Regions from separate parts of the Pseudomonas sp. P39-UII1 genome, predicted to be linked through region 1. Evidence: predicted binding sites of a transcription regulator. Region 1 holds the regulator's gene; each other region holds the start of a gene.
What was found. Region 1 encodes sigma-54, which starts transcription at its own class of promoters, with help from an activator protein. Its sites were predicted from a motif close to ANTGGCATNNANNTTGCTNT; they were not measured.
Positions count from the first base shown of each region.

Region 2: glnA (type I glutamate--ammonia ligase) is a predicted target of sigma-54. The motif match lies at 6,183-6,202, and genes of this name have one in related genera.
Region 3: nirB (nitrite reductase large subunit NirB) is a predicted target of sigma-54. The motif match lies at 2,044-2,063, and genes of this name have one in related genera.

Region 1 is NZ_JBDFPP010000001.1:420,160-430,147, reverse strand. Features, by position in the region: gene rapZ (RNase adapter RapZ) at 1-220, opposite strand, end outside; gene ptsN (PTS IIA-like nitrogen regulatory protein PtsN) at 223-687, opposite strand; gene raiA (ribosome-associated translation inhibitor RaiA) at 700-1,008, opposite strand; gene ABEH27_RS02045 (RNA polymerase factor sigma-54) at 1,088-2,581, opposite strand; gene lptB (LPS export ABC transporter ATP-binding protein) at 2,756-3,481, opposite strand; gene lptA (lipopolysaccharide transport periplasmic protein LptA) at 3,482-4,006, opposite strand; gene lptC (LPS export ABC transporter periplasmic protein LptC) at 3,993-4,565, opposite strand; gene ABEH27_RS02025 (HAD family hydrolase) at 4,574-5,098, opposite strand; gene ABEH27_RS02020 (KpsF/GutQ family sugar-phosphate isomerase) at 5,114-6,088, opposite strand; gene ABEH27_RS02015 (ATP-binding cassette domain-containing protein) at 6,336-7,145, shown strand; gene mlaE (lipid asymmetry maintenance ABC transporter permease subunit MlaE) at 7,145-7,942, shown strand; gene mlaD (outer membrane lipid asymmetry maintenance protein MlaD) at 7,942-8,427, shown strand; gene ABEH27_RS02000 (ABC transporter substrate-binding protein) at 8,437-9,084, shown strand; gene ABEH27_RS01995 (STAS domain-containing protein) at 9,081-9,383, shown strand; gene ABEH27_RS01990 (BolA family protein) at 9,502-9,741, shown strand; gene murA (UDP-N-acetylglucosamine 1-carboxyvinyltransferase) at 9,765-9,988, shown strand, end outside.
Region 2 is NZ_JBDFPP010000009.1:63,445-73,432, reverse strand. Features, by position in the region: gene trmL (tRNA (uridine(34)/cytosine(34)/5-carboxymethylaminomethyluridine(34)-2'-O)-methyltransferase TrmL) at 1-412, opposite strand, end outside; gene ABEH27_RS13780 (hypothetical protein) at 411-848, shown strand; gene ntrC (nitrogen regulation protein NR(I)) at 1,211-2,647, opposite strand; gene glnL (nitrogen regulation protein NR(II)) at 2,647-3,729, opposite strand; gene ABEH27_RS13765 (chorismate mutase) at 3,985-4,527, opposite strand; gene glnA (type I glutamate--ammonia ligase) at 4,679-6,085, opposite strand; gene thiI (tRNA uracil 4-sulfurtransferase ThiI) at 6,559-8,013, shown strand; gene typA (translational GTPase TypA) at 8,140-9,963, shown strand.
Region 3 is NZ_JBDFPP010000027.1:3,906-13,893, reverse strand. Features, by position in the region: gene ABEH27_RS22835 (bifunctional nitrate reductase/sulfite reductase flavoprotein subunit alpha) at 1-1,918, shown strand, start outside; gene nirB (nitrite reductase large subunit NirB) at 2,188-4,740, shown strand; gene nirD (nitrite reductase small subunit NirD) at 4,740-5,102, shown strand; gene ABEH27_RS22820 (2-hydroxyacid dehydrogenase) at 5,159-6,109, opposite strand; gene ABEH27_RS22815 (SDR family oxidoreductase) at 6,134-6,892, opposite strand; gene ABEH27_RS22810 (fumarylacetoacetate hydrolase family protein) at 6,909-7,619, opposite strand; gene ABEH27_RS22805 (MFS transporter) at 7,711-9,054, opposite strand; gene ABEH27_RS22800 (helix-turn-helix transcriptional regulator) at 9,348-9,988, shown strand, end outside.

The sequences.
Region 1 (9,988 bases):
GTTCGGGGAAGCGCGACAAGTGGCTTGGCAGGTTGCGCGCGTCGATTGACACCGCCACTTTGGGCTGCAGCAGCTCGGTATTGATCAGTGCGTTTTCCGCCAACTGCGGCAGCAAGCCGGCGGGCAGGTTATCGATGCAATAAAAGCCGTTGTCTTCCAGTACATCGAGGGCGGTGCTCTTGCCGGAGCCGGACCGGCCGCTGACGATGATCAGGCGCATGTTCAGTGCTCGTTCTGTACGTCCAGGACAACCTGGTACAGGGCCTCGCTGCTGGCGGCGCCACGCAGGCGATCGCGAACCTCCTTGCGATCCAACATGCTGGCAATCTGGCGCAGCAATTCGAGATGGGCGTCAGTGGCCGCCTCTGGCACCAGCAGGACGAACAGCAGGTCGACCGGAGCACCATCGATGGCGTCGTAGTCGATCGGGGCGTCCAGGTGCAACAGGGCGCTGACAGGGGCAGTGCATCCCTGGATCCGGCAATGGGGAATGGCGATGCCATTGCCGAAACCGGTGGAGCCGAGCTTTTCACGAGCGATGAGCTTGTCGAAGACGTCTTGCATCGCCAGCTCGGGTACTTGCTTGGCAATCAGGGTGGCGACCATTTCAAGGGCGCGCTTCTTGCTGCCGCCCGGCACGTTCACGAGGGAACGGCCGGGGGTCAGGATGGTTTCAAGTCGGATCATGGATGAGGGGGATCAGCGGGCAGCTGCACCTTGCAGCAGGCTTTGCTGTTTTTCCTTGTGTTTTTTCAGTTGGCGGTCGAGCTTGTCGGCCAGGGCGTCGATCGCTGCATACATGTCTTGGTCTTCGGCGTTGGCAACCACTTCACCGCCAGGAATCTGCAAGGTCGCCTCGACCTTCTGCTGCAGCTTCTCGACCTTCATGATGACCTGCACGTTGGTGATCTTGTCGAAGTGACTCTCCACCCGGGCGAGCTTTTCAAGCACGTAATCGCGCAGCGGCTGGGTGACTTCTACATGCTGTCCACTGATATTGACTTGCATACAGCTTCTCCTTTGTTGCCCGTGCATAAAGAGGCAGGTCTTGCACCTGCCCCACAAACGCTGTGGCACATCTCAGGCGCTACATCAATCGCTTGCGCTCGCTCGACGGTGCTATGCCGAGGGACTCGCGGTACTTGGCGACGGTGCGACGGGCTACCTGGATGCCTTGTGCCTCCAGTAAACCAGCGATCTTGCTGTCACTCAATGGCTTTTTCTGATTTTCCGCCGCAACCAGTTTCTTGATGATCGCGCGGATCGCCGTAGACGAGCATTCTCCGCCTTCGGAGGTGCTGACGTGGCTCGAGAAAAAGTATTTCAGTTCGTAGATCCCGCGGGGCGTGTGCATGAACTTCTGCGTGGTCACCCGCGAAATGGTCGACTCGTGCATGCCCACCGCCTCGGCGATGTCGTGCAGCACCAGGGGCTTCATCGCCTCGTCACCGTGATCAAGAAAGCCGCGTTGATGCTCGACGATCTGCGTGGCCACCTTCATCAGCGTCTCGTTGCGGCTCTGCAGGCTCTTGATGAACCAGCGCGCCTCCTGCAACTGGTTGCGCATGAACGTGTTGTCGGCGCTGGTGTCGGCGCGGCGCACGAAGCCTGCGTACTGCGGGTTGACGCGCAGGCGCGGGATCGCCTCCTGGTTCAGTTCGACCAGCCAGCGGTCGCTGTCCTTGCGCACGATGACATCGGGCACCACGTATTCCGGTTCGCTGGACTCGATCTGCGAGCCAGGCCGCGGGTTGAGGCTCTGCACCAGCTCGATGACCTGGCGCAGTTCATCTTCCTTGAGCTTCATGCGCCGCATCAGCTGGCTGTAGTCGCGGCCACCCAGTAAGTCGATGAAGTCGGTGACCAGGCGCTTGGCCTCGGCCATCCAGGGTGTGCTGGCCGGCAGCTGGCGCAGTTGCAGCAGCAGGCATTCGCCGAGGTTGCGCGCCGCGATGCCGGCAGGTTCGAACTGCTGGATGCGATGCAGCACCGCTTCCACTTCGTCGAGTTCGATATCCAGCTCTGGATCGAAGCCGACGCAGATTTCCTCGAGGGTGTCTTCCAGGTAGCCCTGGCCGTTGATGCTGTCGATCAGGGTAACCGCGATCAGGCGGTCGGTATCGGACATCGGTGCCAGGTTCAGCTGCCATAGCAGGTGGCTTTGCAGGCTCTCGCCGGCCGACGTGCGGGTGGTGAAGTCCCATTCGTCGTCATCGTTGCTGGGCAGGCTGCTGGCGCTGGTCTGGTAGATGTCTTCCCAGGCCGTGTCGACCGGAAGCTCATTGGGGATTCGCTCGTTCCACTCACCGTCTTCCAGGTTTTCGGCACTCGCGGTGCTTTCCTGGAAGCTGTTGTCCTGGACTTCGGCGGCCGGTTTGTTCTCGGCGTTGTCCGCCATCGGGTCGCTGTTGTCGAAGTCGTCGCCGTCTTCCTGACGTTCGAGCATCGGATTGGACTCCAGCGCTTCCTGGATTTCCTGCTGAAGGTCCAGGGTAGAGAGCTGAAGTAGGCGGATGGCCTGTTGCAACTGCGGTGTCATCGTCAGTTGCTGGCCCATTTTTAGGACGAGCGATGGTTTCATGGCAGGGGCTTAATACCTTGTTCGCCGGCGCGCATGCGCCATCCACTACACGAGGGCGCCGAAGCACCAAATTCAAGCAAGTTTTATGCCTTAAATTGTAGCGTTTGCCTAGAGCACTGTAACAACTTAAACCCTGTCAAGCCGCAAAGCAGTGCTCCGGGCACGGCCTGGAGATCAGAGTCGGAACTCGTGCCCCAGGTAAACCTCCTTGACCAGCTCGTTGGCCAGGATGGTCTCTGCGTCGCCTTCTGCGATCAGTTGGCCATCGTTGACGATGTAGGCGGTTTCGCAGATATCCAGGGTTTCACGGACGTTGTGGTCAGTGATCAGTACCCCGATACCTTTGGCCTTGAGGTGGTGGATGATCTGCTTGATGTCGCCTACCGAAATCGGGTCGACACCGGCGAAAGGTTCGTCCAGCAGGATGAACTTTGGTGCGGTCGCCAGGGCGCGGGCAATCTCGACACGGCGGCGTTCGCCACCGGACAGGCTCATCCCGAGGTTGTCGCGGATGTGGCTGATGTGAAATTCCTGCAACAGGCTTTCCAGCTCTTTGCGGCGGCCGTCACGGTCGAGCTCCTTGCGGGTCTCGAGGATGGCCATGATGTTGTCGGCCACCGACAGCTTGCGGAAGATCGAGGCTTCCTGCGGCAGATAGCCGATGCCGGCGCGTGCGCGACCGTGCATGGGCTGGTGGCTGACATCCAGGTTGTCGATGAGAACGCGGCCCTGGTCGGCCTGGACCAGGCCGACGATCATGTAGAAGCAGGTGGTCTTGCCGGCGCCGTTGGGGCCGAGCAGGCCGACGATCTGGCCGCTGTCGATCGAAAGGCTGACGTCGCGCACGACTTGCCGCCCTTTGTAGCTCTTGGCCAGGTGCTGGGCTTTGAGGGTTGCCATTTACTCGGCCTTCTTCTTCGGCTGGATCACCATGTCGATGCGCTGACGCGGTGCAGTGACATTGCCGCCACGACCGGCGGTCGCCACCTGGGACTTGGTGTTGTAGACGATCTTCTCGCCTTCGGTGGTGTTGCCTTCGTTCTCGACCTTGGCACGGTCGGTAAGGATCACCGTGTCTTTCTGTGCCTGGTACTGGATGGTCACGGCCCAGCCTTTCATCTTGTCGGGCTTGGCGGCGCTCTGCTGTTGCTCGAAGTAGGCCAGGTTGCCCACCGAGGTCACCACGTCGATGTCGCCGTTGGCGGCGCGGGTCATGGTCACGGTGTTGCCTTTGATCATCATCGAACCTTGGGTGATGATCACGTCACCGGTATAGGTGGCCACGCCTTGCTTGTCGTCCAGGTGCGCGTTGTCGGCCTGGATGCGGATAGGCTGGTCACGGTCGGTCGGCAGGGCGAAGGCGCTCGCGCTTCCCAGTGCTGCGCTCAGGCTGAGCAAAAGGGGGAGGGTTTTAACGAGCCTCATACTGTCCTCTTACGTTAGAGAGCAGGTCCATCCTGCCTTCTTTCAAATACGCTTTCATTCCCTTGCCCGTGGTTGTACCACCGGCGCCGTCGATTCTAACGGCTTGCTCGGTCTGCGCATATTGCTTCTGTGGGAATACGGTCATGCGCGAGCTGGTAATGATGGTTTCACGCTGTTTTTCGTCGGTGCGCGCCACGCGAACGTTGTCGATCAGTTCGACCTCGGTGCCATCCGGGTTGACCTCGGCGCGCACGCTCTGCACGTGCCAGGGGTATTCGGTGCCGCGGTACATGTGCAGGTCGGGCGTGGTCACCAGTGTGACCTCGGTGGCCTTGAGGTGTTCGACCTTGTCGGCAGTCATTTCGTATTGCAGCTTGCCATCGGGCAGGAACTGCACACTGTGGGCGTTGATCGCGTAGTAGTCGATGGCGCTTTCGTCGACCTGGGCCACGGGCTGGTCGAGGAAGCTCTCGGGGCTGACATTCCAGTAGCCGACCGCCACCAGCAGGGCGGCGATGGCCCCGAGCAGCACGATATTGCGGACTTTCTTGCTGAGCATGGGCAGCCTTACAGATAGTTGGCGTTGGCAGCGTCCAGGGTGCCCTGGGCCTGCATGATCAGTTCACAGAATTCACGCGCGGCACCTTCACCGCCGCGCGCCTGGGTCACGCCATGGGCGTGCTGGCGGACGAAAGGCGCGGCGCTGGCCACCGCCATGCCCAGGCCCACCCGGCGAATCACCGGCAGGTCGGGCAAGTCGTCACCGAGATAAGCGACCTGCTCATAGCTTAGGCCCAGTTCGGCCAGCAGGCCGTCGAGCACCACCAATTTGTCCTCGCGGCCCTGAAACAGGTGCGGGATGCCAAGGTTTTTGGCGCGGCGCTCAACGACGGGGGTCTTGCGCCCGCTGATGATTGCGGTGGTCACGCCCGAGGCCATGAGCATCTTGATGCCTTGGCCGTCGAGTGTGTTGAAGGTCTTGAACTCGCTGCCGTCCTCAAGGAAGTACAGGCGACCGTCGGTCAGTACGCCGTCGACATCGAATACGGCGAGCTTGATGGCTTTGCCGCGTTGCATCAATTCCTGGCTCATGTGCGTCGTCCTCATTTACATCACCCCGGCGCGCAGCAGGTCGTGCATGTTAAGCGCCCCGGTGGGGCGATCGTCGTGGTCCACGACCACCAGTGCATTGATCTTGTGGTCTTCCATGATTTTCAGCGCCTCGGCGGCGAGCATCTCGGCGCGGGCTGTCTTGCCGTGCACGGTCATCACCTGATCGATGAGGGTGGTGTGCATGTCGATGTTGCGATCCAGGCTGCGGCGCAGGTCGCCGTCAGTGAAAATACCGGCCAGCTTGCCGTCTGCTTCAAGGACCACGGTCATGCCCAAACCTTTGCGGGACATTTCCAGCAGCGCGTCCTTGAGCAGTGTTCCGCGCACTACCTGCGGCAGTTCGTCGCCGGCGTGCATGACGTTCTCCACCTTCAGCAGCAGGCGACGGCCGAGGGCGCCGCCAGGGTGCGAGAAAGCGAAGTCTTCGGCAGTGAAGCCGCGGGCTTCCAGCAGCGCAATGGCCAGGGCGTCGCCCAGTACCAGGGCCGCGGTGGTCGATGAGGTGGGTGCCAGGTTCAGCGGGCAGGCTTCCTGGGCGACGCGGGCGTCAAGATTGACTTCGGCAGCCTGGGCCAGCGGCGAATCCGGGTTGCCGGTCAGGCTGATCAACTGAATGCCGAGGCGTTTGATCAGCGGCAGCAAGGTGATGATCTCGGCCGTGCTGCCCGAGTTGGACAGGGCAAGAATCACGTCGTCACGGGTGATCATGCCCATGTCGCCGTGGCTGGCCTCGGCCGGGTGCACGAAAAACGCAGGCGTGCCGGTGCTGGCCAGCGTGGCGGCAATCTTGTTGCCGATGTGGCCCGACTTGCCCATGCCGACCACCACGACCCGGCCCTTGCTTGCCAGAATCAGCTCGCAGGCCTTGACGAAGTTGGCGTCGATACTGGCCGTCAAGCCTTGAACGGCCTCGATCTCCAGGCGCAGGGTGCGCTGGGCGGACTGGATCAGCTCACTCGATTGGCTCATGTCGAATAACGATGCCTGATGAAAAGGCGGCGATTATAGCCGCAATGGAAGAAAGCCTCATCTTTTCGATTGCCCTGGGAAATGTCATCAAAGCCTGTCGTTGGCCTGAACGACTGCTGCCATGCCCTTGGGGCGGCACTGCCAGCGGTGCTATAGTTCGCCGCTATTCGGCCCGCCAGGGGCGTGTGTGCCTTCAAGATGAGGGCCGGCGTCAACTAGGACGAGGCTGCACTAGCAAGGAGTCTAGATGAGTGTGGATAGCGCCTACGCGGTCGAGTTGAAGGGCGTCACCTTCAAGCGCGGTTCGCGCAGCATTTTCAGCAACGTCGACATACGTATCCCGCGAGGCAAGGTCACTGGCATCATGGGGCCGTCGGGTTGCGGCAAGACCACGCTGTTGCGCCTGATGGGCGCGCAGCTGCGTCCGTCGAGCGGCGAGGTGTGGGTGGCCGGGCAGAACCTGCCGAGCCTGTCGCGCAGCGACCTGTTCGACGCGCGCAAGCAGATGGGCGTGCTGTTCCAGAGCGGCGCACTGTTCACCGACCTCGATGTGTTCGAGAACGTGGCGTTCCCGCTGCGCGTGCACACCCAGCTGTCGGATGAAATGATCCGCGACATCGTGCTGATGAAACTGCAGGCCGTGGGCCTGCGTGGTGCCATCGACCTGATGCCCGACGAGCTGTCCGGCGGCATGAAACGCCGCGTGGCGCTGGCCCGGGCGATTGCGCTGGACCCGCAGATCCTCATGTATGACGAGCCGTTCGTCGGCCAGGACCCGATCGCCATGGGCGTTCTGGTGCGCTTGATCCGCCTGCTCAACGATGCGTTGGGCATCACCAGTATCGTCGTCTCCCACGACCTGGCTGAAACCGCCAGCATCGCCGACTACATCTACGTGGTGGGTGACGGCCAGGTGCTGGGGCAGGGTACGCCTGACGAACTGATGGGCTCGGACAATCCGCGCATTCGCCAGTTCATGAAGGGCGACCCGGACGGCCCGGTGCCATTCCACTTTCCTGCGCCAGACTACCGCGCCGATCTGCTGGGGGCGCGTTGATGCGCAGAAAATCCTTACTCGAACGTGTCCGGCTGTTCGGTCGCTCGGCGATCGATGTGCTGGCGGTGCTCGGGCGCTCGTGCCTGTTCCTGTTCCATGCGCTGGTCGGTCGCGGCGGTATTGGCGGTGGCTTCCAGCTGCTGACCAAGCAGCTGTATTCGGTGGGTGTGCTGTCGCTGGCGATCGTCACCGTATCCGGGGTGTTCATCGGCATGGTGCTGGCGCTGCAGGGCTACAGCATCCTGGCCAAGTACGGCTCCGAACAGGCGGTCGGGCAGATGGTTGCCCTGACCCTGCTGCGCGAGCTCGGCCCGGTGGTCACCGCGCTGCTGTTCGCCGGCCGCGCAGGTTCGGCCCTGACTGCCGAAATCGGCAACATGAAGTCCACCGAGCAGCTGTCGAGCCTTGAGATGATCGGGGTCGACCCGCTCAAGTACATCGTCGCGCCGCGCCTGTGGGCCGGTTTCATTTCGTTGCCGCTGCTGGCACTGATTTTCAGCGTGGTCGGCATCTGGGGTGGCTCGTGGGTCGCGGTGGACTGGCTGGGCGTCTACGAAGGCTCGTTCTGGGCCAACATGCAGAACAGCGTTTCCTTTACCGACGACGTGCTCAACGGGCTGGTCAAGAGCCTGGTGTTCGCCTTCGTCACCACCTGGATCGCCGTATTCCAGGGGTATGACTGCGAGCCCACCTCAGAGGGGATCAGCCGTGCCACCACCAAGACCGTGGTCTATGCCTCGTTGGCAGTTCTAGGTCTGGACTTTATTCTGACCGCCTTGATGTTTGGAGATTTCTGATGCAAAACCGCACCCTGGAAATCGGTGTCGGCCTGTTCCTCCTGGCCGGGATCCTGGCGTTGCTGCTGCTGGCCCTGCGTGTCAGCGGGCTGTCTGCCAGCCCGAGCAGCGATACCTATAAAGTTTATGCGTACTTCGACAATATCGCCGGTTTGACGGTCAGAGCTAAAGTGACCATGGCCGGTGTGACCATCGGCAAGGTCACCGCCATCGATCTGGACCGTGATTCCTACACCGGTCGGGTGACGCTGCAGCTGGACAGCAAGGTCGACAACCTGCCGACCGATTCCACTGCCTCGATCCTGACCGCCGGCTTGCTTGGCGAGAAGTACATCGGCATCAGCGTGGGCGGTGAAGACCAGGTGCTCAAGGATGGCGCGACCATCCATGACACCCAGTCGGCGCTGGTGCTGGAAGATCTGATTGGCAAGTTCCTGCTCAACACCGTTGGCAAGGAACCGAAAGAAGCGCAACCGGCTAATTAAGGAGTTTCCATGATTTCGATCCTGCGACGTGGCTTGCTGGTCCTGCTGGCGGCCTTTCCCCTGTTGACGATGGCTGCGCAATCGCCCCATGACGTGGTGCAGAGCACGACCAACGAACTGCTGGGTGACCTGAAGGCCAACAAGGAACAGTACAAGTCCAACCCACAGGCGTTCTACGATGCCCTCAACCGCATCCTTGGGCCGGTGGTGGACGCCGACGGCATCTCCAAGAGCATCATGACCGTCAAGTACTCGCGCAAGGCCACGCCTGAGCAGATGCAGCGCTTCCAGGAAAACTTCAAGCGCAGCCTGATGCAGTTCTATGGCAACGCCCTGCTCGAGTACAACAACCAGGGCATCGTGGTCGACCCGGCCAAGGCCGATGACGGCAAGCGCGCCAGCGTCGGCATGAAGGTGACCGGCAACAACGGCGCCGTGTACCCGGTGCAGTACACCCTGGAAAACCTCGGTGGCGAGTGGAAGGTGCGTAACGTCATCGTCAATGGCATCAACATCGGCAAGCTGTTCCGTGACCAGTTCGCCGATGCCATGCAGCGTAACGGCAACAACCTGGACAAGACCATCGACGGTTGGGCGGGTGAAGTGGCCAAGGCCAAGCAGACCGCCGACAGCTCGCCGGACAAGGAAGTGAAATGAGTGAGGCTGGCGTAAGCATGGCCGAGCCGGGCGTGATGCGCCTGGCCGGCGTGCTGGACTACCGCAGCGGCCCGGCCTTGCGCAAGCAGGGCAAGGCGCTGATCGACGCCTCTGGCGAGCCTCGCCTGGTGCTCGATTGCTCGGCTGTCGAAAAGTCGTCGAGTGTCGGCCTGTCGCTGTTGCTGGCGTTCATTCGTGATGGTCAGGCCGCCGGCAAGGCTTGCGAGGTACGCGACATGCCCGAGGACATGCGGGAAATCGCCGGGGTCTATGACCTGGATGAAGTGCTGGCGAGCTGATGGCTCGCCATTGATGGAGGCCCCTCGGTCAGCGTACGCCCTCGTTGGGCTTCGCAGGCGAGGGGCTTTTTTGTATGATGGCCGACCCGTGCGCATCGGGCGCCGATTGAGGTTGAGCATGCAGGCCCTAGAAGTTAAGAGCTTCCTTGAAGAAAAATTGCCGGGATCCCGGGTAGAAGTTGAAGGCGAAGGCTGCAACTTCCAGTTGAACGTGATCAGCGACGAGTTGGCTGGCCTGAGCCCGGTCAAACGTCAGCAGGCGATCTATGCTCACCTTAATCCCTGGATCGCCAATGGCAGCATCCATGCGGTAACCATGAAATTTTTCAGCAGCGCAGCCTGGGCTGAGCGCACCTGAGCCAACTTGGCGGCGAGACTCCAATGGACAAACTGATTATTACTGGCGGCGCTCGCCTTGACGGCGAGATCCGCATTTCGGGTGCTAAAAACGCAGCCCTGCCAATTCTGGCGGCGACCCTGCTGGCTGACGGCCCGGTTACCGTAGGCAACCTGCCGCACCTGCACGACATCACCACCATGATCGAGCTGTTCGGCCGCATGGGCATCGAGCCTGTGATCGACGAAAAGCTCGCGGTGGAAATCGA
Region 2 (9,988 bases), on a different contig from region 1:
CGACAGTGTTGGACAGGTTCAGGCTGCGGCACCCGGGCCGCATCGGCAGGCGCAGGCGCTGTTCTGCCGGCAGGCTGTCCAGCACCTCGGCGGGCAGGCCGCGGCTCTCTGGCCCGAACAGGAAGGCATCGCCGGGCTGGTAGGCGACTTCATGGAATGGGTGCGAGCCCTTGGTGGTGAAGGCGAACAGCCGCGGGTTGCCCAGACTCTCCAGGCATCCGGCCAGGCTTTCGTGGCGCTTGAGCGTGGCATACTCGTGGTAGTCCAGCCCCGCGCGGCGCAGCCGTTTGTCGTCCAGCTCGAAGCTGATCGGTTCGATCAGGTGCAGGTCGCAACCGCTGTTGGCGCAGAGGCGAATGATATTGCCGGTATTCGGCGGAATTTCAGGTTGAAAAAGGATGACGTGAAACATGCACGGCTCCAAGCATGAAGATGGCGAACATTCTACCCCCGAACCCGAGTCGCGTTCGAAGGGCTTGCCGCGTGTGATGCTTTCGCTGGCGATCGTCGGCGTGATGGTCGGCCTGATGATCGGCCGCCTCACCGCCCCCGAAGAGCGCATGCTCGAGCAGGTGGAGGTGGTGCAGGATGGGTTGGACCTGTGGTTCGACGACGAGCCGAAGCTGCATGGCGAGAATGTCGAGGGGACCGTCGCCGTACTGTTCCAGGCCGAGGGCAAAGCCCAACGCGGGCAGTTGAGCCTGCAGGGCAAGCCGGTGAGCTGGCGCGTGCAGAAGAGCAAGGAAGGGTTGCTGCTGACCGTGGTGGCTGCGCGCCCTCTGCAGGGCGAATGGGCCGGTGCAGAGGACGCTGGGCGTTGGCGGGTGCAGGTGAGGCTGCACGAATAAAAGAGGGGATTTCCCGGCCTGCCTGTACCAGGGTCCCCCAAAAGCGGGAGCGACTGCGTGTAAAAGAGGGGATGTCCCGGCCTGCCTGTACCGAGGTCCCCGAAAGCTGGAGCAACTGCATATAAAAGAGGGGTTCACCCGGCCTGCCTGTACCAGGGCCCCCGAAACTGGGTATGTACTAGCTATTGCAGGGGGCGTGCCATTTTTTCCAGGCCTGTGAATACTGGCCTTTGAGGGGGATTTGGCCGGTTTTAGAGGGGATTTGTGCCTTGGGGCGGTGCAGAGGGCACAGCTTCGGTGCATGCGCCTGAAACGGCTGGGGCCGCATAGCGGCCCCAGAGGTCTATCTGAATGACGAGGCGTCAGTGGTCATCGCCCTCATCGTCATCTCCACCATCCACGTTCATCCCCAGTTCCTTGATCTTGCGCGTCAGGGTATTGCGCCCCCAGCCAAGCAGCACAGCCGCATCACGGCGACGCCCGGCCGTGTGCTTGAGCGCCGTCTCGATCATGATCCGTTCAAAGCTGGGTACCGCGCTGTCGAGCAGGTTCGACTGCCCGCGGGCCAAGGCCTGGTCGGCCCACTGGCGCAGGGCTTGCTCCCAGTTGGTCACTGGTGCAGCGTCCTGCGGCAGGTTGAGCAGTTCCGGTGGCAGGTCGCCGATCAGCACTTCGCGGCTGGAGGCCATCACGGTAATCCAGCGGCAGGTGTTCTCCAGCTGGCGAACGTTGCCGGGCCAAGGCAAGTTGCGGATGAATTCTTCGGTTTCCGGCTTGAGCAGTTTCGGCTCGACGGCCAGCTCCTGCGCGGCGCGGCCGAGGAAGTGGCGGGCGAGGGCAGGGATGTCCTCGCGACGGTCGGCCAGGCGCGGAATATGGATGCGAATCACGTTGAGGCGGTGGAACAAGTCCTCACGGAACTTGCCGGCTTGTACCAGCAGTTCGAGGTTCTGGTGCGTGGCGGCGATGATTCGCACATCGACCTTCACCGGCACATGGCCGCCCACGCGATAGAACTCGCCATCGGCCAGTACCCGCAGCAGGCGAGTCTGGGTGTCGGCCGGCATGTCGCCGATTTCGTCGAGGAACAGCGTGCCGCCATCGGCCTGCTCGAAGCGGCCGCGGCGCAGGTTGGCTGCGCCAGTGAACGCCCCTTTCTCGTGGCCGAACAGCTCCGACTCCATCAGGTCTTTCGGGATGGCCGCCATGTTCAAGGCAATGAACGGCGATGCCGCACGCGGGCTGTGGCGGTGCAGGGCGTGGGCGACCAGTTCCTTGCCGGTACCCGATTCGCCATTGATCAGCACGGTAATGTTGGAGTGGCTCAAGCGACCGATGGCGCGGAACACCTCCTGCATCGCCGGTGCTTCACCGATGATTTCCGGCGTGCGGGCCAGCGCCTGGGGCACGTCGAGGCCTTGTTGTTCCTGGGAATGCTGGTTGGCGCGCTTGACCAGCGACACCGCTTCATCGACGTCGAACGGTTTCGGCAGGTACTCGAACGCACCGCCCTGGTACGACGCCACCGCGCTGTCCAGGTCGGAATGGGCAGTCATGATGATGACCGGCAGGCGCGGGTGCTGCTCGCGAATCTGCGCCAGCAGGTCGAGGCCACTGGCACCGGGCATACGGATGTCGGAAATGATCACGTCCGGCTGCTGCCGAGCCAGGCGGCCCATCACGCCATCGGCGCTGTCGAAGCTCTGGGTGGTCATGCCTTCCTGTTGCAGGGCTTTTTCCAGGACCCAGCGGATGGAGCGATCATCATCGACGATCCAAACGGTTTCACTTCGGCTCATTAGGCGGTGGCTCCTTGTTCCAGGGGCAGGAAGATCGAGAAGGCAGTGTGCCCGGCGTGGCTTTCACACTCGATCAGGCCCTGGTGCTGGCTGATGATGTTCTGGGTAATGGCCAGGCCCAGCCCGGTACCGTCCGGGCGGCCACTGACCATGGGATAGAAGAGGGTGTCCTGCAGTTCACTGGGAATGCCTGGGCCGTTGTCGATGATCTCGACCCGGGCCACCAGGCGGTGGCGCACGTGGCCGATGGTGAACTGGCGCATCGCCCGGCTGCGCAGTGTGATACGGCCCAGGCGCAGCTCGTTCTGCGAGCTGATCGCCTGCATGGCGTTGCGCACGATATTCAGCACCGCCTGGATCATCTGCTCGCGGTCGATCAGCACGTCCGGCAGGCTCGGGTCGTAATCGCGCACCAACGTGATGCAGCCTTGGCTTTCGGCGTCGACCAGGCTGCAGACCCGCTCCAGCACTTCGTGAATGTTGGTCATGGCCAGCGACGGCAGCTTGTTCGAGCCGAGCATACGGTCGACCAGGTTACGCAGGCGGTCGGCCTCTTCGATGATCACATTGGTGTAGTCGCGCAGCCCGTCTTCGGGCAGTTCGCGGGCCAGCAATTGTGCAGCGCCACGGATGCCGCCGAGCGGGTTCTTGATCTCGTGGGCCAGGCCGCGCACCAGCATCTTGGTGGTTTCCTGCTTGCTCAGCTGGGCCTCTTCCTTGGTGATGCGCAGCAGGCGGTCGCGCGGGTGCACCTCGAGCAGCAGCAAGGTATTGCCTTGGTGCAGGATCGGCGTCACGGCGTAGTCGACGGTGATGGTCTGCCCAGTCAACGACGTGAGCTGCGCTTCGCGCTTGGTGAACGGGTGTGCGTGTTCGACGGCCTGGCGCAGCGAATTGAGCGCTTCGGTCGATTCAGTGAACAGCTCACTGATGAATTGCCCATGGCTACGCTGCCCACTCACCGCCAGTAGCATTTCCGCAGCCGGGTTCATGTACTCCAGGCGCAGCTCGGCGTTGAGCAGGAGCGTGGCGGTGGTCAGGTTGTCCAGAAGCAGACGGTGCTGTGCATCGCTGATGGTCATAAGGTGTCGTTGACCTCTTTTGGCGCTGGCTGGTCCTTGGTCGGGCCAAGGACGAGCGCGCTATGGATCCGCTGATGCCTGGAAAATGCAAGAAACAAACCAAGGCTCCGAAAAGAAGCGGGATTCCTTGATAAAGACCTGTTATTGCGCTTATTCGGATCAGAATCTGCTGATTTACCGTTTCACGTGACCTGTTTTGGGATGATTAGCGGCGGGATTGAGGGCGTTATGCACCAATATAGAGCATCTGCGCGGCTAGCGTTCGACACACAGTTGCGTGGTGGCGCGCACCAGCGCCTGGTGGCGTAGAGGGTCGTTGGTGCGTCGCGCCAAGGCGTGAGCGAGTTTTTGCGTACAGCCCTGATTATGCTGCTGGTCAAAGCGGGCCAGTTCGAACAGTAGCGTCGCCTGGAGTTTGTCCAGGCGGGGCCGAATCTGATTGGCGAGGTCGAGCGGTGCAGCGGGCGGTCGTTGCCCAAGCACTGCCCAGCGGTCGAGAAGGGTGTACTGGATGAGCTTGTTGGCTTCGATCTGGTCAGCGAAAAACGCAGCGGCGCGCTCGGGGCTCAGGTCGTAGTCGGGTGCCATCTCCTGGACGCCCGACAGCACCTGTCGCTCCCGTTCGGGGGCTTCCACGGGCATGCGGTTGTCCCATTTATGCGCCGCGACCGAGGTGGCAAGGTCCAGGCGCTGCTCGATACTGGTCAGCAAGGGCTGAAAGTCTGGTTCGGAAGGTGATGATGCCTGGCAGCCAAGAAGGCCGAATGTGATGACGAGCGCGATGGTGGTGCGTTGCATGGTGATCTCCTTATGCATGGAGACCTGATTGTGGGTTGGGTGACGCATTCTGCTTGTAGGACGCGTCCGATTCGGACGATCGCAAAAACAAAAACGGCCTTCAGAAGAAGGCCGTTTCCGGTGATTTCATCGACGCCAGGCGCCGATTAGATCAGCAGCTGTAGTACAGCTCGTATTCCAGCGGGTGCACGAAGGTGCGGACCTTGATCTCTTCTTCCGACTTCAGCTCGATGAAGGCATCGATGAAGTCATCGGAGAACACGCCGCCCTTGGTCAGGAACGCACGGCCTTTATCCAGCTCTTCCAGAGCTTCTTTCAGGCTGCCGCACACTTGCGGGATGTCTTTGGCCTCTTCCGGCGGCAGATCGTACAGGTTCTTGTCGGCAGCATCGCCTGGGTGGATCTTGTTCTGGATACCGTCGAGGCCAGCCATCAGCAGGGCCGCGAAAGCCAGGTACGGGTTGGCCGATGGGTCCGGGAAACGCGCTTCGATACGGCGCGCTTTCGGGCTGCCGACATAAGGAATACGGATCGAGGCGGAACGGTTGCGTGCCGAGTAGGCCAGCATTACCGGGGCTTCGAAGCCTGGGACCAGACGCTTGTAGGAGTTGGTCGACGGGTTGGTGAAGCCGTTCAGGGCCTTACCGTGCTTGATGATGCCGCCGATGAAGTACAGGGCGGTGTCGGACAGGCCGGCATAGCCTTCACCCGAGAAGGTGTTCTTGCCGTCTTTCCAGATCGACATGTGCACGTGCATGCCCGAGCCGTTATCGCCGTACAGTGGCTTCGGCATGAAGGTGGCGGTACGGCCGTAAGCGTCGGCAACGTTGTGCACGACGTATTTCAGGGCCTGCACTTCGTCAGCTTTCTTCACCAGGGTGTTGAACTTGACGCCGATTTCGTTCTGGCCGGCAGTCGCCACTTCGTGGTGGTGAACTTCAACGGTCTGGCCCATTTCTTCCAGTGCGTTGCACATGGCAGTACGGATTTCGTGGTCGTGGTCGAACGGCGGAACCGGGAAGTAGCCACCTTTAACGCCCGGACGGTGGCCTTTGTTGCCGCCTTCTACGTCAGCGCCAGTCATCCACGAGCCTTGCTCGGAGAAGATCTTGAACATCGAGCCGGAGATGTCCGACTGGAACTTCACTTCGTCGAAGATGAAGAACTCTGGCTCTGGGCCGGCGAATACGGTGTCACCGATGCCGGTGCTCTTCAGGTACTCTTCGGCGCGCTTGGCGATGCCGCGTGGGTCACGGTCGTAGCCCTGCATGCTCGACGGGTCGACGATGTCGCAGGTGATGATCAGGGTCGGCTCTTCGGTGAACGGGTCCAGTACGGCGGTGTCGTCGACCGGCATCAGGATCATGTCGGAGGCTTCGATGCCTTTCCAGCCAGCGATGGAGGAGCCGTCGAACATCTTGCCGACTTCGAAGAAGTCTTCGTCCAGGCCATCACGCGCTGGCATGGTCACGTGATGCTGAATGCCTTTGGTGTCCGTGAAACGCAGATCAATCCACTTGACGTCATGATCTTTGATGAGTTGAACCGACTTCGACATGTTGTCCTCCGGATGGTCTAGGGCGCAGTTGGCCGCTGCCCTGCAAAAAGGGTGTTGCCGGGCGCGGATAGTCGGCCAAGCTTACCTGCCTCACAAGGGAGCAAATTGCATGCCAGTGCCCGAAAATGGCGAGCGCGGGATAAAAAGGGGCGTTTGCGGGCATCGAGCGGTGTAGGGCTGGCAAAAAATGCACTCTTAAGATGCGGATTTTGGCGCGTGCGCACCAATGCGGTGCGTTAGCGGGTTTTTGTGCTTCCTTAAAGGGCCTCATCGCCGGCAAGCCGGGTGCCAGAAGGTCACCACATGCCTCAAGACCTACGCCATGCCCTGTGGGAGCCGGCTTGCCGGCGATGAGGCCGGAGCGGGCAAACATAAAATCCAACCTTCTGTACAAAAGTTGGTCAAATCCTGAGCAATTTCCGATATAATTCGCGCCCCTCATTTTCGGCAGGCCCTGCGCGCGCTGTTAACCAATGAAACTTATCGTCAAAGTCTTCCCAGAAATCACCATCAAGAGCCGGCCGGTGCGCAAGCGCTTCATCCGCCAGCTCAGCAAGAACATCCGCAACGTGCTCAAGGACCTCGATCCTGAGCTCGCGGTCGATGGTGTCTGGGACAATCTCGAAGTGGTCACCCGCGTCGAGGACGAGAAGGTCCAGCGCGAGATGATCGAGCGCCTCGCCTGCACGCCGGGTATTACCCATTTCCTGCAGGTCGAGGAATACCCGCTGGGCGACTTCGACGACATCGTCGCCAAGTGCAAGCACCATTTCGGCCACCTGCTGGCCGGCAAGCACTTCGCCGTACGCTGCAAGCGCGGCGGCCATCACGACTTCACCTCGATGGATGTCGACCGCTACGTCGGCAGCCAGCTGCGTCAGCAGTGCGGCGCCGCCGGCATCGAGCTGAAGAACCCGCAAGTGCTGGTGCGCATCGAAATCCGCAACCAGCGCCTGTACGTGATCCATAACCAGCACCAGGGCATTGGCGGCTATCCGCTGGGCGCCCTGGAGCAGACCCTGGTGTTGATGTCCGGTGGCTTCGACTCCACCGTGGCCGCCTACCAGATGATGCGCCGCGGCCTGATGACCCACTTCTGCTTCTTCAACCTCGGCGGCCGTGCCCACGAGCTGGGCGTGATGGAAGTGGCCCACTACCTGTGGAAAAAGTACGGCAGCAGCCAGCGCGTGCTGTTCATCAGCGTGCCGTTCGAAGAAGTGGTCGGCGAGATCCTCAACAAGGTCGACAACAGCTACATGGGCGTGACCCTCAAGCGCATGATGCTGCGCGGTGCGGCGCACATGGCCGACCGTCTGCAAATCGACGCGCTGGTGACCGGCGAAGCGATCTCCCAGGTGTCGAGCCAGACGCTGCCGAACCTGTCGATCATCGATTCGGCCACCGACAAGCTGGTGCTGCGCCCGTTGCTGGCCAGCCACAAGCAGGACATCATTGACCAGGCCACCGAAATCGGCACCGCCGATTTCGCCAAGCACATGCCTGAATACTGCGGTGTGATCTCGGTAAACCCGACCACTCACGCCAAGCGTCACCGCATGGAGCATGAAGAAAAGCAATTCGACATGGCCGTGCTGGAGCGTGCTCTCGAGCGTGCCAAGTTCATCTCGATCGACCACGTGATCGACGAGCTGGGCAAGGACATCGAGGTCGAGGAAGTACGCGAAGCGCTGCCAGGCCAGATCGTCATCGACATCCGTCACCCCGATGCCCAGGAAGACCAACCCCTGGTAATCGACGGCGTGGAAGTCCAGGTGATGCCGTTTTACGCGATCAACAGCAAGTTCAAGCAGCTGGATGAAACCCGCCAGTACTTGCTGTATTGCGACAAGGGTGTGATGAGCCGTTTGCACGCACACCACCTGCTCAGTGAGGGACATGCCAATGTGCGTGTTTATCGTCCGACATAAGACGCCAGGGCTGTATGGCGGCAGCATCCGCCATCGCCCTCCCGACCGCCGGGCCCGCTGAGCCTTTTACCTTCATATTGGCCGCCTAGACTGGCGGCAACCGAATCCTCTGATCGAGATACAGTTGTGATCGAAAATCTGCGTAACATCGCCATCATCGCCCACGTTGACCATGGTAAAACCACCCTGGTCGACAAACTCCTGCGCCAGTCCGGCACTCTGGAGCGTAACGAGCTCAACGACGAGCGCGTGATGGACTCCAACGACCAGGAAAAAGAGCGCGGCATTACCATTCTGGCGAAAAACACCGCCATCAACTGGAACGGCTACCACATCAACATCGTCGACACCCCCGGCCACGCCGACTTCGGTGGCGAGGTTGAGCGTGTAATGTCGATGGTCGACTCCGTGCTGCTGCTGGTCGACGCCCAGGACGGCCCGATGCCGCAAACCCGCTTCGTGACCAAGAAGGCTTTCGAAGCTGGCCTGAAGCCGATCGTCGTGATCAACAAGGTCGACCGTCCGGGCGCGCGTCCTGACTGGGTTCTGGACCAGATCTTCGACCTGTTCGACAACCTCGGTGCCACCGACGAACAGCTGGACTTCAAAGTCGTCTACGCCTCGGCCCTGAACGGCATTGCCGGTCTGGACCACACCGCAATGGGCGAAGACATGACTGCCCTGTACCAGGCGGTCATCGACCACGTTCCAGCGCCAGCTGTTGACCGTGACGGCCCGTTCCAGATGCAGATCTCCGCACTGGACTACAACAGCTTCCTGGGTGTTATCGGTGTTGGCCGTATTGCCCGTGGTCGCATCAAGCCGAACACCCCGGTTGTCGCCATCGACGCTGACGGCAAGAAGCGTAACGGCCGTATCCTCAAGCTGATGGGCCACCACGGCCTGCACCGCGTGGATGTCGAAGAAGCCCAGGCGGGCGACATCGTCTGCATCAGCGGTTTCGACGAGCTGTTCATCTCCGACACCCTGTGCGACCCGACTGCCGTTGAGGCAATGAAGCCGCTGACCGTTGACGAGCCTACCGTTTCGATGACCTTCCAGGTCAACGACTCGCCGTTCTGCGGCAAGGAAGGCAAGTTCGTCACCAGCCGTAACATCAAGGACCGTCTGGACAAAGAGCTGCTGTACAACGTAGCCCTGCGTGTTGAAGAAACCGACTCCCCAGACAAGTTCAAGGTCTCGGGCCGTGGTGAGCTGCACCTCTCGGTACTGATCGAAACCATGCGTCGCGAAGGCTTCGAATTGGCCCTGGGTCGTCCGGAAGTGATCATCCGTGAAGTGGACGGCGTGAAGCAGGAACCGTTCGAAAACGTCACCATCGACATCCCTGAAGATTCGCAGGGCAAGGTCATGGAAGAGATGGGTCTGCGTAAAGGCGACCTGACCAACATGGTCCCGGATGGCAAGGGCCGTGTACGCCTGGAGTACAACATCCCGGCTCGTGGTCTGATCGGTTTCCGTAACCAGTTCCTGACCCTGACCAACGGTGCAGGCATCCTGACTTCGATCTTCGATCGCTACGATGCAGTGAAGTCCGGCCACATGTCCGGCCGTCAGAACGGCGTACTGGTTTCGGTCGAAACCGGCAAGGCGCTGACCTACTCGCTGGAAACCCTGCAGGCGCGTGGCAAGCTGTTCGTCGAGCACGGTCAAGAGATCTACAACGGTCAGATCATCGGCCAGAACAGCCGCGACAACGACCTGGGCGTCAACCCTACCAAGGGTAAGAAGCTCGACAACATGCGTGCTTCGGGTAAAGACGAAGTCATCGCCCTGGTTCCGCCTGTTCGCTTTACCCTGGAACAGGCTCTGGAATACATCCAGGAAGACGAGCTGTGCGAAGTAACGCCGAAGTCCATCCGTCTTCGCAAGAAGATCCTGGACGAAAGCGAGCGTACCCGCGCTGCCAAGAAAGCCAAGAACAGCTGAGTTAGTTCTGGCTGAATGAAAACGC
Region 3 (9,988 bases), on a different contig from region 1:
GGTGGACCCGCTGTCGCTGCAACCCGCGTTCAAGCACTGCGCCGTAGCCCTGGAGCGGGTTGCTGGCGAACGCATCGAAGCCCTCGACCTGACTGGCGCCACGCCAATACCGGAGCCTGCCCGCATGCCCACCGCGACCCTTTCTCGTCTTCTCGGCCTGGATACCCTGCCAGCCCCCGTGCTGGCCGAAGAGGAGCGTCATTACCTGCAGGGTTTTCTGCTCGGCCTCGACCAGGCCCGTGCCGAGGGCGTGCCCAGCTTGCCGGCCAGTGCACCGCTGGCGGCGGCGCGACGCTTGTTCGTCGACGGTCTGCTGGCCGGGCTGTTCGCGCAACCGGCAGCGCCCGCCGAGGTACCGCGTCACCAAGTGCTGTGGGCCTCGCAGACCGGTAACGGCGAGGCACTGGCCCAACGCTGCGCTGCGCATTTGCGCAATGCCGGCCTGGAGGTACAGCTCAGTTGCATGGAGGCGGTGAGCCCGCGGCAGTTGCGCGGCGCCGCCAGTGTGGTGCTGATCGCCAGCACCTTCGGCGATGGCGATGCACCGGACAGCGCCACGGCGTTCTGGCAGGCGCTGCAAGGCGAAGAGGGCGTTCATTGCGCCGAAGTGCCCTATACCGTGCTGGCCCTGGGCGACTCCAGCTACGGTCAATTCTGCGGGTTTGGCCGCAAGCTCGACCAGCGCCTGGCCGAGCTGGGGGCGCGTTGCTTGCTGCCGCGGGTCGACTGCGAGCCCGACTTCGATGAGGCCTTCGCCACCTGGCTCGACGCGTTGTTGCCAGCGCTGGGCAGTGCCGCTGCGCCGTTGCCGGTGAGCGAAGCCGATGCGAGCTACAGCAAGCAGCAACCGTGGTCCGCCACCTTGCTGGAGAACCGCCTGCTCAATGGCCCGGGCGCCAGCAAGGAAACCCGCCAGTTGGTGTTCGACCTTGCCGGCAGTGGCTTCACCTATGCCGCCGGCGATGCGCTGGGTGTGTGGCCACGCAACTGCCCGGCGCTGGTCGAGGAACTGCTGGCTGTGATGCAGCTCGATGGTCAGGCCCAGGTGCAGCTCAAAGGCCAGCCGGTCATGCCCTTGGCCGAAGCGATGGAATCGCATCTGGAAATCGCCAAGGTCACCCCGCAGCAATTACAGCGGTTCAGCCAACAAGCCGCCGACCTGCAGCGCCTGTTGCGGCCCGAATGCAAAAGCGAATTGCAGGACTGGCTCTGGGGCCGGCAATTGATCGATGTTCTGCAGGCATTCCCCCAGGACCTGCCGCTGGCCACCTGGCTTGACCTGCTCAAGCCGTTGCAGCCGCGGCTCTATTCGATCAGTTCCAGCCCGTTGGCGCACCCTGATCAGGTGCACCTGACCGTTTCGACCGTGCGCTATGGCGAGCGCAAAGGTGTTTGCTCAAGTTTTCTCGCCGACCGCGGGCAGGCCGTCAAAGTGGCGATTTTCCCGCAGGTGTCGAAGCACTTTCGACTCCCCGAGGACGACACCGTGCCGGTGATCATGGTCGGCCCCGGCACAGGGGTAGCGCCGTTTCGCGCCTTCCTCGAAGAGCGCGAAGTGCGCGGTGCCAAAGGCGCCAACTGGTTGTTCTTTGGCGAGCAGTACGCCGCCACCGACTTTTATTACCAGGCGCAATTGCAGGCCTGGCAGGCCAGCGGCCACCTGCGCCTGGACACGGCGTTTTCCCGGGATCAGGCCGAGAAAATCTACGTGCAGCAACGCCTGCGCGAGCAGGGCGCGCAGGTGTGGCAGTGGCTGGAGGCGGGGGCGTACTTCTACGTCTGCGGTGATGCCCAGCACATGGCCAGGGATGTGGATGCGGCGCTGCGTGAAATCATTGCCGAGCATGGCCGGGTGGATGCGGATGCCTACATGGACAGCTTGAGCAAGGCCGGGCGGTACCGTCGTGATGTGTACTGAAGTGCTCCAGGATGGGGAGCGTTGCACCGTGAATGTGCATTGACTGGGTGGGCCCTGTCGCCCACAAGCCCGCTCCAACCGTGCAGGGGCGGGCTGGCCCGCGAGGGGCCAGCCCAGCCAACACAACTGGCACATTCCCTGCTTTATCTACAGCACAACAAGCCCCACTGATCAACGGCGATCAACCCAGGGGCACTCCGTGATGAATACAGGCAAAGGCGCCTGGAGCTTCGGCTCCAGGCGCTTTTTTTTTGATCGAGGATCGGCTTATGAAGGCAACAGCGAGCAGCGGGCAACGGGAGCGACTGGTCATCGTCGGCAACGGCATGGTCGGCCACCATTGCGTCGAGCAATTGGTAGAACGCGGCGCGCTGGCGCGCTTCGAGCTGCATGTGTTCGGCGAGGAGCGCCAACGTGCCTACGACCGCGTGCACCTGTCGGAGTACTTCGGCGGCAGCTGTGCCGAAACCCTGGCCCTGTGTGGGCAAGGTTTCTATGGCGATAACGGCGTGCACCTGCACCTGGGTGAAGCCGTGCTGGAGATTGACCGCGAGCGCCGCGAAGTGGTCACCGCAGAGGGGCGCTACGGCTACGACCAGTTGGTCCTGGCCACCGGTTCGTATCCCTTCGTGCCGCCGATCGAAGGCTCCAGCGGCAATGCCCGGCTGGTCTACCGCACCCTCGACGATCTCGATGCAATTCGCAGCGCTGCCGCCGATGCGACCCGGGGTGTAGTGGTCGGCGGCGGCCTGCTGGGCCTCGAAGCTGCCAACGCGCTCAAGTCGCTGGGCCTCGAAGCGCACGTGGTGGAATTCGCCCCGCGGCTGATGCCGGTGCAGCTGGACGGCGAGGGTGGCGCAGCGCTCAAGGCCCAGATCGAAGCCCTGGGTGTCGGCGTGCACCTGTCGCGTGCCACCCAGTCGATCAGCGCCGGCGAGGCCTACCGCTATCGCATGAACTTCGATGGCGGCGAGCACCTGGAAACCGACCTGATCGTTTTTTCCGCCGGCATCCGCCCACAGGATGCCCTCGGCCGTGCCTGCGGGCTGGAAATTGCCGCGCGCGGGGGTGTGGTGATCGACAACCACTGCCGCACCAGCGACCCGCGCATCTTCGCCATCGGTGAGTGTGCGTCGTGGAACGGCAGTGTGTTCGGCCTCGTCGCGCCGGGCTACAGCATGGCGCGCAACCTGGCAGCGCTGCTGCTGGGCGAGGCGGCTGGCGAATTCACCGGCGCCGACATGTCGACCAAGCTCAAGCTGCTGGGCGTCGATGTCGGCTCCATCGGCGATGCCCACGGCACCACACCGGGCGCACGCAGCTACCGCTTCATCGACGAGGCCAACGCGTCCTATCGCCGATTGGTGGTGGATGCCAGCGGCAAGCACGTGCTCGGCGCAGTGCTGGTGGGCGACAACAGTTACTACGACACCCTGCTGCAATACGCCCAGAACGGCATCGCCCTGCCGGCCGACCCTGCGGCGCTGATCTTGCCGCAAAGCGGCGGTGCGCCAGCCCTGGGCGCTGATGCGCTGCCCGACAGCGCGACCATCTGCTCGTGCCACAACGTCAGCAAGGGCGCGGTATGCGCGGCAATCGACAGCGGTTGCGGCGACCTTGCGGCAGTCAAGGGCTGCACCAAGGCGGCCACTGGCTGCGGCGGCTGCGCGGCGTTGCTCAAGCAGGTCTTCGAGCATGAACTGACTGCCCGTGGTGTGACCGTGGACAAAAGCCTGTGCGAGCACTTCGCCTACACCCGCCAGGAGCTCTACGGGCTGGTGCGCGTCGGCGGCATCCGCAGCTTCAGTGACCTGCTCGCACGCCATGGCAAGGGCCACGTCGGTTGCGACATCTGCAAGCCGGCGGTGGGCAACATTCTCGCTTCGTGCTGGAACCAGCCGATCATGGACCCGGCGCTGGTGCCGCTGCAGGACACCAACGACACCTTCATGGCCAACATGCAGAAAAACGGCACCTACTCGGTCGTGCCGCGCATACCAGGTGGCGAAATCACCCCCGACAAGCTCATCGTGATCGGCCAGGTGGCTAAAAAATACGACCTCTACACCAAGATCACCGGCGGCCAGCGCATCGACCTGTTCGGCGCCCAGCTTCACGAACTGCCGTTGATCTGGGGCGAATTGATCGAAGCTGGCTTCGAGACTGGCCACGCCTACGGCAAGTCGACCCGCACGGTGAAATCCTGTGTGGGCAGCACCTGGTGCCGCTACGGCGTGCAGGACAGCGTGGCCATGGCGCTGCGCCTGGAGGACCGCTACAAGGGCCTGCGTAGCCCGCACAAGCTCAAGTTCGCGGTCTCTGGCTGCACCCGCGAGTGCGCCGAGGCGCAGAGCAAGGACATCGGCGTGATCGCCACCGAGAAGGGCTGGAACCTGTACGTGTGCGGCAACGGCGGCATGCGCCCACGGCATGCCGAGCTGTTCGCCACGGACCTGGATGACGAAACCCTGGTGCGCCTGATCGACCGGGTGCTGATGTTCTACATCCGCACCGCCGACAAGCTGCAGCGTACGTCGGTGTGGCGTGAAGGCCTGGAGGGCGGCCTGGACTACCTCAAACAAGTGGTCCTGGACGACAGCCTGGGCCTGGCTGCCGAGCTGGAAGCGCAGATGCAGCATGTGGTCGACCACTATGAATGCGAGTGGGCCAACGCCCTCAACGACCCGGAAAAGCTCAAGCGCTTCCGCACGTTCGTCAACGACCGGCGCGCCGACCCGGACGTGCACTTTGTTCGCGAGCGCGACCAGCGCCGCCCGGTAGCACCGCTGCACCTGATCCCAACCATTGAGGAGGCTGTCTGATGAACCTGTCCAACGCTGCTGTGGCAAAGCAACGCAACTGGCAAGCGGTGTGCCGGGCCGATGACCTGGTCGCCGACTCCGGCGTGGTGGTGTGGCTCGAGGGTGAACAGGTGGCACTGTTCTACCTGCCCGGTCATGAACAACCCCTGTACGCGGTGGGCAACCGCGACCCACGCTCCGGGGCCAACATCATCGGCCGTGGGTTGGTGGGTAGCCTGCAGGGGGAATTGGTGGTGGCGGCGCCGCTTTACAAGCAGCACTTCAGCCTGCACAGCGGCGAGTGCCTGGAAGATGCCGGCCAGCGGCTGCGGGTGTGGCCGGTGCGCTTGAACGGCGGGGCTGTGGAAGTGGCGGTGGCCTGAACCATCGCTGCTGCCCTCATCGCGGGCTTGCCGGCGATGAGGGCGGTATGGGCCGCTTAGATAACCAACCCTTGCGGTGTACGCCCGGCAAACACATCCACCAGGCTTGCCACCACCATCTCGCCCATGCGCGTCCGGGTCTGCACCGTGGCGCTGGCACGATGCGGCTGCAGCAGCACATCTTCGCGTTCGAACAGCACTTGCGGCACGCGTGGTTCATCGGCAAACACATCCAGCGCCGCACCGGCAATCTCACCCGCCTGCAGCGCCGCGATCAACGCAGGTTCATCCACCAGCTTGCCGCGCGCGATGTTGATCAGATAGCCCTCAGGCCCCAGCGCCTGCAGCACTTCCCGGTTGACCAACGCTTCGCCCTTGTCCGCCGCCGCTGCCAGGATCAGCGCATCGCTGTCGCTGGCCAGTTGCGCCAGGTTCTGCTCGAACCCGTACGGCACATCCTGCGCCTGCAAGTCGGTGTAGCGGATCGGGCAGCCAAACGCCGCCGCCCGCTGGGCCACGGCGCGGCCGACCCGGCCCATGCCGACGATGCCGATGCGCATGCCGGACACCTGCCGCGCCAGTGGCAAAGGCGCCAGGGGGGTGGCGCTGGTCGCCCAATGGCCGGCGCGCACGAAGCGGTCGCCTGTGGCGATGCCGCGGCACACGCCGATCAGCAGGCCGATCGCCAGGTCGGCGACATCCTCGGTCAGCGCGCCGAGGGTGGCGGTTACCTGAATCCCTCGGTCGCGGGCATAGGCCAGGTCTACCGCATCGGTGCCCACGCCGTTTACCGCCACCACTTCAAGCTTGGGCAGGCGCGCCATGAGCGCCTGGCTGATACCGGTATGGCCGCCGGTGATCACGCCACGGATGTTGCCGCCATGCAGGCTGACATAAGCGTCCTTGTCGGCCTGCTCGTAATAGCGGTGCACGGTGAACAGTTGCTCCAGGCGCTCGCGGATGGCCGGGATAAGGATCGGGCTCAGTTGCAGGACTTCAGGTTTCATCAGTCACTCCATTCAATGCAGGGGTCAGCCACGGCCGACAAAGGGCATGTTGCTGGCCATCACGGTCATGTTCAGCACGTTGGCCTCCAGTGGTAGCGCGGCGATGTAGCGCACCGCGTCGGCCACATGGCGCACGTCGAGCATCGGTTCAGCGGCGATCTCGCCGTTGGCCTGGCGCACGCCGCGGGTCATGCGCTCGGACAGCTCGGTCAGGGCGTTGCCGATGTCCACCTGGCTGCACACGATGTTGTAGGGGCGGCCGTCCAGTGCCAGGGCCTTGGTCAGGCCCAGCACCGCGTGCTTGCTGGCGGTGTAGGGCGCGGTGAACGGGCGCGGGGTATGCGCCGAGATGGAACCGTTGTTGATGATCCGCCCGCCCTGTGGCTGCTGGCGGCGCATCAGGCCAAACGCGGCTCGGGCGCAGAGGAACACGCCGTCGACATTGGTGGCGATGACGTTGCGCCAGTTTTCCAGGGGCAGTTCATCGACCGGCACGGCCGGCGCGTTGACCCCGGCGTTGTTGAAGATCACATCCAGGCGCCCATGCACCTCCTCGAGGGTGGCGAACAAATGCGCGACGCTTTGTTCATCACGCACGTCGGTGGGCACCGCCAGGGCTTCGCCGCCAGCTGCCTGCGCTTGCTCGACCAGCGCCTGTAATGGCTCGGCACGGCGGCCAGCCAGCACCAGGCTGTAGCCATCTTCCAGCAGGGCGAGGGCGACCGCGCGGCCGATGCCGCTGCCAGCCCCGGTGACCAGGGCAACTTTCTTGTTTTGGCTCATCTACGTCTCCTGTGTTTCAGGCAGCGTCTGCGGTTTGGCTGGTGGGGCGTGCGCCGACGCGCATGTGCAGCTCACCGATGCCATCTATGCCGGCGTGGATCAGGTCGCCCGGGTTCAGCGGCGCCACGCCGGGCGGGCTGCCGGTCATGATCAGGTCGCCCGGGCGCAGCGGCAGTTGGCGGGACAAGCGGCTGATCACCTCGGCCAGTGCCCAGGTCTGTTGGCTCAGGTGTGCGCGCTGGCGCTCCTGGCCGTTGACGGCCAGCCACAGCGAGGCGTCCAGTGGCCATGGCAGCTGGCTGGCGGGGGTGATCGCGGTCATCGGGGCCGAGGCCTCGAACACCTTGGCGCCCTCCCACGGCAGGCCTTCGTGCTTGGCTTGCCGTTGGCGGTCGCGAAGGGTCATGTCCAGGCCCGCGGCAAAGCCGAACACATGCTCGCGCGCTTGCTCCGGGCTGATGTTGGCGCCGCCCTTGTCGATGGCCACCACCAGTTCGATTTCATGGCAGAACTCCTCGGTCAGCGGCGGAAAGGGCAGTTCGCCCAGTCCCTCGACCACGTTGCTCGCGGGCTTCATGAAGAACACCGGCTCGCGTGGGGCGGGGCCTGCCGTCTCGGGCCAGGGGTAGTTGCGGCCCAGGCAGAACACCCGGCCGACCGGGAAGCGCGCAGCGCTGCCGAGTACAGGCAGGCTGACCACGGCGGGCGGGTTGAACAGGTAGGTCATGGGTGGATCCTCCGTTGGGGAGTGGCCAGCGTAGCCAGTGCCAGGCGGGCAAAGTTGGACGAAAGCGGGGTTGGCTTGGACAAATCCCGGCTCATGCCGCGGTCTTCAGTTCGATGCGGTACAGCTTGCCGAGCAGCAGCGAGTACGACAGGGTGCCCATCAGCGCCACCGCGCCGATAAACCAGAACGCCAGGGCGAACGAGCCGCTCATGTGCACGATGGCGCCAATCACGATCGGCGTGACAATGCCGCCGATATTGGCCGCCAGGCTGGTGATGCCGCCGGTCAGGCCAATCAGCTCCTTGGGCGCGACTTCCGACACCGCAGCCCACGACGACGAAGCGATGCCCTGGGCGAAGAACGCCAGGGTGAGCACGGCAATGCACAGCACGTTGGAGTCGGTGAAGTTCACCAGCACGATCGACATGCCCAGCATCGAACCCACCACCAGCGGCAGCTTGCGCGCGAACGACAGCGAATAGCCGCGGCGAATCAGCAGGTCGGAGACGATCCCCGCCAGGAGGATGCCGACGGTGGCGCCAATGAACGGCATCACCGCGAAGATGCCGACCTTGATCAAGGTCAGTTGGCGCTCTTCGATCAGGTAGGTGGGGAACCAGGTCAGGAAGAAATACAGCGCCGAGGTGCTGGCGAACTTGCCCAGGCAGATCGCCCAGACTTGCCGATAGCGGAAAAGCTCGGCCACTTGCCGCCAGTCGAAACGGGTGCGCTGCTGGCTGCTCTTCACCAGCCCGCCGCCGTTTTCGATGTAGGCCAGTTCTTCCTTGCTGACCTTCTTGCAATTGAGCGGGTCGCGGTACAGGAACAGCCACACCACGCCGAACAGGATGCCGACCAGGCCCGTGCTGTAGAACACATGGCGCCAGTCGTAGGTGGTGGCCAGCCACAGCAGGGCACCGGTGAACAGTGCGGTACCCAGGTACTGGCCGCACACGTAGATGCTGCTGGCCACGCCGCGTTCACGGGCCGGGAACCATACGGTGACCGCGCGGCTGTTGGCGGGGAACGCCGGCGCCTCCATGGCGCCGACCGCCAGGCGCAAGCCGAACAGCGAGGCAAAGCCGGTGGCCAGGCCCTGGGCCACCGTCACCGCCGACCAGCTGATCAGGGACACGCCGTAGGTCAGGCGCGAGCCAAAACGGTCGGCGATGAACCCGGCGGGCACCAGCGCCAAGGCGTAGGTCCAGGCGAAGGCTGAGAAGATCAGGCCCATCTCGACCTTGTCCAGGCCCAGGTCCTTGGCCATGAACGGGGCGGCGATGGAGATGTTGACCCGGTCGACGTAGTTGATGATGGTTGCCACCAGCAGCAGCGAGAGCATGAACCAGCGGCGGCGGGTGGGCAGGCGTTGTGATGCGGCCGCGTCCCGCGCGAACGACGGCGCGGCGGTGCGGGAGGTAGGCGTGCTCGACATGAGTCGACCTCGTTTGTTGTTGTTGGTAGAGGTTGGGCTGCAGTCCCGCCCCTAAGGTGGTCGTACAACGAGTCGAATGCAACGGTGGTTTTAGACCGTTTTTTTCACTCAGGCCGTGGGCTGGCTGCGCTGTCCAAAAAAATCGAGCGAGCGGGTTTTACCTGTGTTTTTTGCTGAGTGCCGCGTTCTACAAGGGCTGCGTGCATTTGCGGTTGCGTTGGTTTTTGCAGAAGGGGTTAAATTAAGGTGTTTCGACGTCGTACAACTTATTGCCCGTACACCGGAGATTGCCCATGCCCCCCAAGCGCGAGGTGCCGACCTACCTCATGCAGCAGCGCAGCGAGCTGATGGATTTCTACATCCGCGACCAGCGTGGCCGCCCCGCAGAGACCGCGCCGCACCGCCACGAGTACTTCCAGATCCAGGTCAACTTTGGCGGTGACACGGTGCAGCACATCGGCAACGTGCAGCGGCCGTTCCGGCGCAACACCCTGGCGTTTATCCTGCCGCATCGGGTGCATGTGATTCCCCACCCCGCCGACAGCGATTTTGTGGTGATCAACTTTTCCCAGACGTTCCTGCTGCCGCATCTGGCCTGCGACCCGATGGACCTGGAAGAGGTGTCGATTCTGCAAGCCCCCGAACTGTCGCCGTTCCGCTTCCAGGAGCACCTGGACTTCTGCCTTGCCGAGGCCGACTTTGCCGAGGTTGGGCGCATCCTGGCGCAGATGCGCGAGCTCGATGCCAACCGCCGCTTCGGCAGCCGCGAAGTCCTCAAGGGCCTGTTGCTGCAACTGATCGGCCAGGTCTGCGGCCTGTACGCCGAGCCCTTGCGTGAGCTGGCCGATAGCAACGCGGCGCAGCTCAGCCGCCGCGCCGCGCTCGGGCGCATGAGCGAGTACTTGCGCCGGCATATCGACGACCCCGACCTCAA